Regions from separate parts of the Nonomuraea sp. NBC_00507 genome, predicted to be linked through region 3. Evidence: riboswitches for the same ligand, from Rfam matches in the RefSeq annotation. Region 3 holds a riboswitch; each other region holds the start of a gene.
What was found. A riboswitch is a leader RNA that binds a small molecule or an ion and turns the genes downstream of it on or off. The one in region 3 is predicted to bind cyclic di-AMP.
Positions count from the first base shown of each region.

Region 1: another riboswitch for cyclic di-AMP. It lies ahead of OHA25_RS41700 (CHAP domain-containing protein); the one in region 3 lies ahead of OHA25_RS43270 (CHAP domain-containing protein).
Region 2: another riboswitch for cyclic di-AMP. It lies ahead of OHA25_RS10385 (C40 family peptidase); the one in region 3 lies ahead of OHA25_RS43270 (CHAP domain-containing protein).

Region 1 covers NZ_CP107853.1:8,643,958-8,647,223, reverse strand. Annotated here, with positions in the region: gene OHA25_RS41710 (zinc-binding dehydrogenase) at 1-324, shown strand, start outside; gene OHA25_RS41705 (glycoside hydrolase family 25 protein) at 394-1,179, opposite strand; cyclic di-AMP (ydaO/yuaA leader) riboswitch at 1,191-1,309, opposite strand; cyclic di-AMP (ydaO/yuaA leader) riboswitch at 1,746-1,890, shown strand; gene OHA25_RS41700 (CHAP domain-containing protein) at 1,904-2,572, shown strand; gene OHA25_RS41695 (cation diffusion facilitator family transporter) at 2,654-3,266, opposite strand, start outside.
Region 2 covers NZ_CP107853.1:2,027,271-2,030,536, forward strand. Annotated here, with positions in the region: gene OHA25_RS10380 (LuxR C-terminal-related transcriptional regulator) at 640-852, shown strand; gene OHA25_RS10385 (C40 family peptidase) at 857-1,900, opposite strand; cyclic di-AMP (ydaO/yuaA leader) riboswitch at 1,906-2,056, opposite strand; gene OHA25_RS10390 (amino-acid N-acetyltransferase) at 2,334-2,891, shown strand; gene OHA25_RS10395 (hypothetical protein) at 2,888-3,266, opposite strand, start outside.
Region 3 covers NZ_CP107853.1:8,975,811-8,979,076, reverse strand. Annotated here, with positions in the region: gene OHA25_RS43275 (alpha/beta fold hydrolase) at 1-370, shown strand, start outside; gene OHA25_RS43270 (CHAP domain-containing protein) at 457-1,143, opposite strand; cyclic di-AMP (ydaO/yuaA leader) riboswitch at 1,155-1,291, opposite strand; gene OHA25_RS43265 (Gfo/Idh/MocA family protein) at 1,409-2,362, opposite strand; gene OHA25_RS43260 (aldo/keto reductase) at 2,383-3,204, opposite strand.

The DNA.
Region 1 (3,266 bases), 330 kb from region 3:
CACGCGGTGCTGGAGTGCGTCGGCACCGAAGAGGCGATCGTGACGGCTTTCGCCGTGGCCCGCGACGGCGGAGCGGTGAGCCGGGTCGGTGTGCCGCAGTATGAGCAGGTGCCGATGGGATTTGCCGAGTTCCTGCGCAACCTCACCCTGACCGGCGGGGTGGCGCCGGCTCGCGCGTACATCGAGGAGTTGCTTCCCGAGGTGCTCGACGGGACGATCGAGCCCGGCCGTGTCTTCGACCGCACGGTCGGCCTGGAGGACGTGCCGGACGGTTATCGGGCGATGGCCGCCCGCGAGGCGCTGAAGGTCCTCATCCGTCCCTGAGGGCCTTGGGGGTGGCGAACGGGGAGACGCCACCCCCGGCGTCCGCGACCGTGGGCCGAGGGGAGGGTGTCAGGCGGCGGGGCGGCCCAGGTCACGCAGCTCCTCGGTGGTCAGCGCGGAGACGTTCTCGTCGACCGGGACGTCGGTGTACTGGTGGATGGTCCACGACTTCCAGTCGGCGGGCGGGGTGAGCGCGCCCTTGGGCTTGCTGTAGTGGGCGACCCACAGCGGATACTCGGCCAGGCCCTTGCCGTAGGTGTCGGCGAAGTTCCAGCCGCTGTAGAACATCGGGGTGACCCCGGTCTTGGCCTTGACGTGCGACAACCACGCCTTCGCCCAGGCGTTGACCTCGCCGGCGGACTCGCCGTCGGTGGTCTCCAGATCCAGGACCAGCAGGTCGCCCTGCTTGGCGGGCTGGGAGTTCACCACGGACAGGAAGTGCTCCGCCTCGGCGATGGGGTCGTTGCCGGGGTGGCCGTAGTGGTAGGCCCCGCGCACGATCTGCTTCTTGTCGAGCTCGCGCCAGTGCCTGGCGAACGAGGCGTCACGGAAGCTCGTGCCCTCGGTGGCCTTGATGATGCCGAACTGGGCCGAGCTCGCGCTCCAGTCGTACAGCGGCTCGTGGTTGGAGATGTCCAGGCCGAAGGCCAGGGATCGGGACGCGGGCTGAGCCTCCTGCACCGGACTGTGCTCAGGGGATGAGGCGATGGCTGTGCCGACCACACCCGTGAGGGCGGCGGTTGCGGCCAGGATCGCGCCACCGACGGCGAGGCTGAGCGCCTTGGTGGGAAGGTCGAGACGGTTCTTGAGGGCCTTGAGGGAATGGGCGACTGCGGCAAGCCGGGGCTTGGGCATGGGGTATTGACTCCTTGTTTCCATGCCGCCTACCGGGCTCGCTGACGGGTTCGGGCGTGGAAGCGCCCTACGCGCGCAGAAAGATGGGGATCCCCGGCTCCGCGAGGCGCGGATTCGGCGGACGAACGCCATCCCAGAGATCCCCTCGGGACGCGCGGTCCGGTCAACAAAACGGCAACGACGGTGACGACAGCTCGCCACAACGTATACCGCGATTACGCAAAAGGTATATATCTATCCACAGATAGCGCAAGCGGGGCCCAATGCATTCCCGTGAGGCTATGACCAGGCACGCAGCGCTCGCCATGACGGTTCCTGGCCGGGCAGAAGTCGCCGTTGCCGGGCGCCTTTGGCAAACCCCGTCAACGGCCCGGAGTAGGTAAAAGATTTCGCCCCGATCGCCTATCTCATAGGGCATTCTGTTGCCTGCACCCCATCGGGGTTTGCATCTCTCTATGCCGTTCGCTTACCTTGAGGAATCAGGACGTACGCCTGGCAGTGCCGCGTAACGTCCTCCGTATTGCCGAGACCGCGTCTCATCGGCATGGACCTTCGAGTCCGTGACCATGACGCGGCCGCCGAATTCGCAATCTGCGGAACCGGGGACCCACTTCATCTGGGGTGAATCGGCGCGCTCGATACGAGCGCCCCGTAGGGCACTTCCACGCCCGAACCCGTCAGCTAACCCGGTAGGCGGCATGGAAGCTAGGAGCATTTTTCACCCATGGCCAAGAACGTCTTCGCTCGTGCCCTGACGTCCGCAAGCCTCTCCCTGGTCGCCGCCGGGATGACCGCGACCGTCGTCGCCGGATCCCCGGCCTTCGCCGCCGACCAGCAGTCCACGCAACCCGCGCGGTCCAACCTCCCCGCCTCCCAGGCCATCCCGCAGAAGGGCGCCGGCCAGGTGAGCGCCGACACCGTACTGAAGATCGCCGAGTCGCAGATCGGCGTGAGCGAGAACGCCGCCGGCGGCGGCACCCCCTTCCACAGCTGGTACATGTCCTCCCCGCGGGCAGCCGAGACCGTCGCCCGCGACGGCGGCAGCCTGCAGGCCTACGCCAACGCCCCGTGGTGTGCCATGTTCGTCTCCTGGGTCGGCGAGCAGGCCGGCGCGCGCCCCACGATGGGCTGGGACGCCTACACCGTCAGCTACGCCAAGTGGTTCCAGGCCAACAAGCACTGGGGCGCCGAGGCCAAGCCCGGCGCCGTCGTCTTCTACGACTGGAACGGCCAGGGCACCGACGGCATCGACCACGTCGGCATGGTCAAGAAGGACAACGGCGACGGCACCATCACCGCGATCGAGGGCAACACCGGAAACGGCAAGGTCGAGCAGCGCATCCGGCCCAAGGCCCACGTCGTGGGCTACGGCTACCCCGAGTACAAGGCCTGACCCCAAGGCAGGTCGCCAGAAAATAACGGGTGGTGCAGGAAAGACTCCTGCACCACCCGTTTTTTTTGCGCCCTTAACCACTCACCAGCCCAGTTCGTCGCATCCTTGGTGATCGGTCGGCTCGACCTGCAGGGTTGCGTGGGCGATGTGATGGCGGCGCAGCAGCACGTCGCGGGCCCGGTCCAGGACGGCGTGGTTGTCGTTCGGGTCGCTGGTGACCAGGTGGGCGGTGGCGACGTTCATGCCGGAGGTGAGCGTCCACAGGTGGAGGTCGTGGACGTCGCATACGCCGTCGATGGCGGACAGGTCGGCCGCGACCGCGGTGGCGTCGACGCCCTCCGGCACGTGCTGACCCAGCACGGCGAAGACCTGGCGGCCGAGGGAGACGGCGCGGACGGCGACGAAGGCGCCGATGGCCAGGGCGACGAGGGTGTCCCAGACAGGCTGGCCGGTGGTGGCGACGAGCCAGCCGGCGACGATGACGCCGACCGAGCCCGCGGTGTCGGCCACGACCTCCAGGTAGGCGCCCTTCACGTTGAGGCTCTCGGCGGCGCCCGACCGGAGGAGGAGGAGGGCCACGACGTTGACGATCAGGCCGATCGCGCCGACGACGAGCATCGGCCCGGAGGACACCTCGGCCGTGCCGCCGATGCGGCTGATGGCCTCGATGACGACGTAGACGGCGACGCCGAGC
Region 2 (3,266 bases), 5.7 Mb from region 3:
CCCCGAGCATCTCGGTGATGACCATGGTAGGCGAAGCCGGAAACCAGCTCCGTCTCGTCCGGTAATGCGCCGATCAGCTCGGTGGCGATCACCCCGATGCGGGAGCGGAGCCGTTCGACTATGCACGGCGTGAACGCCTCGCCGACCGGAGCGCGCAGTCTGGTGTGGTCGGGTGGGTCCGTCCAGAGGGCCGATTCAATGGGCTGACCTGGGTCTCTTCCGTACAGAGGGTCGGAGCCGTGGCCGAAGCGGAGCATCGCTCCGCAACGTTCGTGGGTGGCGGCGACGAGCGGCCCGCGCGGGTGCGGAAGATCGCCCCGCGAGCGCTCAGCTCGCGGTAGCGCGCGTCTGGCTCGCGCAGAAAGTCCGGATCGCTCGGATCAAAACCAGGACGTCTGCCAGGCTCATCCGTCCCGGGCCGGGGCCTATTGGACCGTTCTATAGGATCGCTCATTGCGCCGACGGTCTCGTCGCCATATGGCGAGTTCGTCACATATAACGGATCATGTCAATAGTGCCCGTCAAGTGCGAAGATTCTGGCGCTTGACGACCTTTCCGGGATGCGTTTACCGTCTGCGAGACGAGCGGCTTTGGCCCGTTGTGAGGTCCGAGTTCTGCTGTTGGGGGGGAGGGCTCCCGATGGATGTGCTCACTGAAGGCGTCGAGCTGAGCCATGCGGATCTGGCGTTGCTGGCGGAGCTGGCCAAGGGGGTTACGGTCGATCGCGTGGGGAGACGTTTGGAGATCAGTGGGCGGACAGTACGCCGGCGGTTAAGGGGCATCTGCGACCGCATCGGCGTGGCCACGGCCATTGAGGCCGTGGCCTGGGCGGCGCGGCGTCAGCTGATCTGACGCCTCAGTCGGCGATGCGCACCGCGCCGGCGTACGGGCGGTTGGCGATCGAGGCGATGTGCACGACATCACCTGTGCGCGGGGCGTGCACCATCATGCCCCCGCCCAGGTAGATGCCGACGTGATGCAGGTCGCTGTAGAAGAACACCAGGTCGCCCGCGCGTAGCTCGGACCTGTCGATGTGCCGGCCCGCGGTCCACTGGTCACCGGTGTAGTGCGGCAGCGAGATGCCGACCCGCTGGAAGGCCGCCATCACCAGGCCGGAGCAGTCGTAGGAGCTGGGGCCCTCGGCGCCCCAGACGTACGGCTTGAGCTGCTGCGTGAGTGCCCACCTCGCGGCCTGGGCCGCCTTGCCGTTGCCGGGGATCGGCAGGTTGATGTGCACGCGCTTGCCGGCCCGGCCGGCCTCTCCCATGGCCCGCCTGAACAGGTCGCTCTCGGCCTTGGCCACCAGCTTGGTGATCTTGTCGCGCTTGCCGTCGAGGTCCGCGACGATCTTCTGCAGCTCCTCCATGCGGGTCTTGGCGCCCGCTCTGGCGCGTTCGGCGGCGTCCATGGCCTTGGCGAGCTGGTTGACCTGCTCGGCCTGCTGCTGCTCCAACGCGTACGTGGTCGCGGCCTGATCGAGGAACTTCTCGGGGTCGGTCGACGAGGTGAATGCCAGCGCCCTGCTCAGCCCACCGGAGATGTAGGCGTTCTGAGCGAGCAGGGCGGCCTTGGCGCGCTTGGCGGCGAGGTCCGCCTCGCTGCCGGCCAGCGTCTTCTGGGCGGCGTCGGCCGCCTTCTGCGCGACCTTGTATTTCTCCCGCTGCCCGTTGTACTGCTCCGTCAGCGTCTCGATCTCGACGTGCAGCTTCTCGACCTGGTCGGAGAGCTCCTTGAGCGAGGGGTTGGGATCCGCGGACGCCGGAGCGGCGGCGGGGATGGCGATCAGGAGCGCGGCCACTGTGATGCTCACCACGCCGAGGCGGCGTGCGAGCCAGGCCCGTTCCGGAGGGCGGGCATGCCTGCCCGCCGACTTCCTCCCACGGCCGTGCGTACGCTTCACCAACCAGCTCCTCTCATTGACGCCTACCGGGTTAGCTGACGGGTTCGGGCCGGAGCAGCCCTACCGAAGAACTCGGATTCACCCCGATGGTGGCGTGCGAAGCTCGCCACCGGTGGATCCCCGGCTCCCCATGCGGGAATTGGGCGTGTCTCCCGCGTGCGCCACGCGGGGAACGTTGTCGCTGGACACTAATGCACTCCGGGTTCGTGCTCAACCAGAACTGCTCGATCTGTAGAGGTTTCACAACTGGCGGGTCACAAGGTGATCTCGTGATCAGCCATGCAGGAGAGACCTTATGTCCCCTTTGTCATTGCTTCTGCCGAACGCCGGAAGACGCCGGGCTCGTGTCCATGTGGCTCGTGGCACGTCACAGGATGGGGCCAGACATGGGAGTTAGGACCGAACCGTAATGACATCTGTACTCTGGAGAGCCATGGAACAGGTGGCCGAACTGACGACGCCGGAGACCGCGGTGGTGGTCCGGCGTGCCCGCACGCCCGACGTGCGGAGGATCAGGCGCCTGGTCGACACCTATGCGGGCGCCGGCCCCCGGCTCCTGGAGAAGACCACAGTGACCCTGTACGAGGACGTACAGGAGTTCTGGGTGGCCGAGCGGGGCGGGCAGGTGGTCGGGTGTGGCGCGCTCCACGTCCTGTGGGAGGACCTGGCCGAGGTTCGCACGGTGGCCGTCGATCCTGAGTGCCGGGGCATGGGGATCGGCCACCGGATCGTCTCCGCGCTCATCCGGCAGGCGAACGATCTGGGACTGCGGCGTGTATTCTGCCTGACTTTTGAGGTCGACTTTTTCGCGCGGCACGGCTTCCGCCCGATCCAGGGCACGCCGGTCTCGCCTGAGGTCTACGCCGAACTGCTGGCTTCGTACGACGAGGGTGTGGCGGAGTTCCTCGACCTGGAGCATGTGAAGCCGAACACCCTGGGCAACACCCGCATGCTGCTCCACCTGACATCGGGTGACGCTGACCTTGACTAGCTGGAAAGGTGATTGTTGATACCTATGTCGATACGTTGGGCAGCACAGGGCATGTGTCCTGACACGTGCCACATGCGCACTCGAAGCGAGGTGACACGGTGAGCACCGGACAGCCGCCGTATCCACAGGACGAATCGGGCGAGAACTCTGCACCCGGAAATCCCCAGTACGGGCAGCAGAACACGGGCCGCCACCCCGGCGAGCCCGACCCCGACGTCACTGTGGTCGGCTACCGGGCGGACGACGCCTATGGCCAGCAGCCCCCATACGGCCAGCAGGGCTACGGACAGCAACAGGGTTATGGCCAGCAACAACAGCAGTACGGCCAGCAACCCGCCGCCGACGCCCAGTACGGGCAGCAGCAGGGCTACGGCC
Region 3 (3,266 bases):
GGAGGAGTTGCTGGCCGCCCGCCGCACGGCCGTCACCACGGCCCTGCACCGCCCCGCGACGGAGGCCGAGCTGGCCGACTACCTGGACCCGTGGAACGACGCCCGGGTGCGACGGTCGTGGATGGCGCTGGCGGGAGCCGCCGACGGCCGCTACACGCTGGACCTGGTGCCCGCGCTGCAGGCCGACGGGACGCCGAAGCTGCTGGTGTGGGGGGAGGACGACACCTTCCAGGAGGTCCGGTACGCCGAGCGTTTCGCCGCCGAGATGCCGAACACCTCCCTGGTCCGCGTCCCGAACGCCGGTCACATCCCGATGGAGAACGATCCGGCCGCGGTCGCCGCCGCTCTGGGGCGGTTCTTCATGGAGTGATGGATGGGCGATCACGGGAAGAACCCCTGAACGCCGCGAGCGCGCGTCCCGCGGCGGGACGCGCGCTCGTTCGGATGTGCAGAGGGTCAGGCGGCGTACTCGGGGTAGCCGTAGCCGACGACGTGCGCCTTCGGCCGGGTCCGCTCTTCGACCTTGCCGTTGCCGGTGTTGCCCTCGATGGTGGAGACGGTGCCGTCCTGGTTGTCCTTCACGACGAACCCGACGTGCTTGATGTCGCGGATGTCCTTGCTGCCGCTCCAAGAGAAGTACACGACGGCGCCGGGCTTGGCGACGGTGCCGAAACGGTTGTTGGCCTTGAACCACTTGGCGTGGGCGACGGTCCAGGCGTCCCAGCCGATCTGCGGGCGGGCGCCGGTCTGCTCGCCGACCCAGGAGACGAACATCGCGCACCAGGCGGCGTTCAGGTAGTCGGCGCGGCTGCCGCCGTCACGGGCGATGGTCTCGGCGGCGCGCTGGGAGTTGGCGTACCACTGCTGGTATTTGGTGCCGCCGCCGGCGGCGTTCTCGCTGGTGCCCACCTGGGACCTGGCCAGGGCCAGGACCTGGGCGGCGGTGACGTTGATCTTGTTCTCGTCGGTCGTGGCGGTCTTGATGCCGGCGTGCTCGGCCTTGGAGGCGACCGGCTGCTTGTCCGTCGCGGCGATGGCGGTGCCCGTGACGTGAGCGGTGACTGCGGAGGCGAGGATGGTGGCGCCGAGGGCGGCGCGCGCGAGGTTGATCTTGTGGGCAGCGAAAGTGGGGTGCTTGGCCATCGAGGGATTACTCCTTGCTTCCATGCCGCTTACCGGGTTAGCTGACGGGCTCGGGCGTGGAAGCTGCCCTACGGCACCGAAGTGCCGATTCGCCCCAAAGGACATGGGTCCCCGGTTCCGCGCAAGGCGGATTCAGCGGTCACAGGACTGTCCTGTGATGTTTCGTGCGATGGTCGGACGTGTCCGGACAAACCGGACGCATGCCGCAAGATGCCCCATAAGGTAATACATGGGGCAAGGGGATTACAACTACATAAAAGCCCAGCTAGGCGAGTTGCCTGCGAGCGTCGGCCAGAAGCCCCATCATGGCAAGGGACTCGTCAAGCGGCATGATCGAGCTTTCGGTCCTGCCTTCGGCCGTCGCGGCACGGACTTCGCGGAGCTCTCCGGCGTACCCGTTGTCGGCCGGATCGAGCACGTGCTCTTCCGGCTCCATGGAGGGCCCGGTGAGAAGGATCCGCTGCGGCGCCCAGAACGGAGCCTGGAGGTCCGCCCGCATCTGAGTTCCTACAACGCTGGCATTGTTCGGGTAATTCCCGAGCAACGAGGTCGACACGAGTGCGTGCCTGCCACCGGGATAGAGCAAAACGCCGGCGGTCTCCGCGTCCACCCCGTTCGGGGCCAGGGAGCCGGTGACCCGCAGGCCGGAGGGCATGCCGAGGAGCAGCTGGGCCAGCCCGAACGGGTAGATCCCCAGGTCGAGCAGCGCGCCGCCGCCCAGCTCGGGCGCCCAGAGCCGGTGGGCGGGGTCGTAGGGCAGGGAGAAGCCGAAGGAGGCCTGCACGGAGCGGATCTCGCCGAAGCGCTCATCGGAGGCGATCTTCTGGATGAGGGGGTTGAACCTCATCCACATGGCCTCCATCAAGAAGACGCCCGCCTCGCGTGCCAGGCGCACCATCTTCTCGGCGTCGTCCACGGTGGCCGCCAGCGGCTTCTCGCACAGCACGGCCTTGCCGGCGGCGATGGCGGCCTCGGCGACCTGAAGGTGCTGGGCATGCGGAGTGGCCACGTAGATCGCGTCCACGGCCGGGTCGGCGCACAGCCGCTCATAGGAGTCGTAGGCCGACTCCGCGCCCAGCGTCGCGGCCAGGGCCTGTGCCCGGCCGAGGTTCCTAGAGCCGACGGCGGCCACCCGCATGCCCGGTTCGGCCACGATGGCCGCTCCCACCGTGCGCGCTATGACACCTGTCGCCGCTATTCCCCATGCAAAATCCCGCACAAGGGGAGATCGTAGACGTATCAGGTCATGTTGAAGGTGTCGGGGTCGGGTCCGATGCGCTTGTTCCTGTTCATGGCGCCGATCGCGGCCATGTCCTCGGCGTCGAGGATGAAGTCGAACACGTCGATGTTCTCGCGGATCCGCGACGGGGTGGCGGACTTGGGGATGACGACGTTGCCGAGCTGCAGGTGCCAGCGCAGCACGATCTGGGCGGGCGTCTTGCCGTACTTGCCGGACAGCACGCTCAGTGCCGGGTCGTCGAGCAGGCCCTGGCCCTGGCCCAGTGGGCTCCACGCCTCGGTCAGGATGCCGTTGGCCTCGTGGAAGGCCCGCATCTCGCGCTGTTGCAGGTAGGGGTGGAGCTCGATCTGGTTGATGGACGGCGTGATGTCGGTCTCGTCCATCAGCCGGGTGAGGGTCTTGACGGTGAAGTTGGAGGTGCCGATGGCCTTGGCCCGCCCGTCACGGTAGATCTTTTCGAGGGCCTTCCACGCCTGCACGTACTTGTCCTGCTTCGGGACAGGCCAGTGGATGAGGAAAAGATCGACGTAGTCGAGGCCCAGCCTGGCCAGGCTCTCATCGAAGGCCTGCTCGGCGCGGCCGTGGTCGGCGTTCCACAGCTTGGTGGTGACGAACAGCTTATGGCGGGGGCGCTTGGCGCTGCGCACGGCCCGGCCCACGCCCTCCTCATTGCCGTACGCGGAGGCGGTGTCGATGTGCCGGTAGCCGGCCTCCAGAGCGATCCGCACGGTTTGCTCGGCCTCGCCGCCGGGAATCTGCCAGACGCCGAACCCGAGCTGCGGGATCTGCACGCCGTCGGTGTTGAGCATGAGCGAGTTCATACCCTCCATTGTTCACGTTCCGTTCCAGGCGGCTTAAGGCGACAAGGCTAACTTGGAGCGGT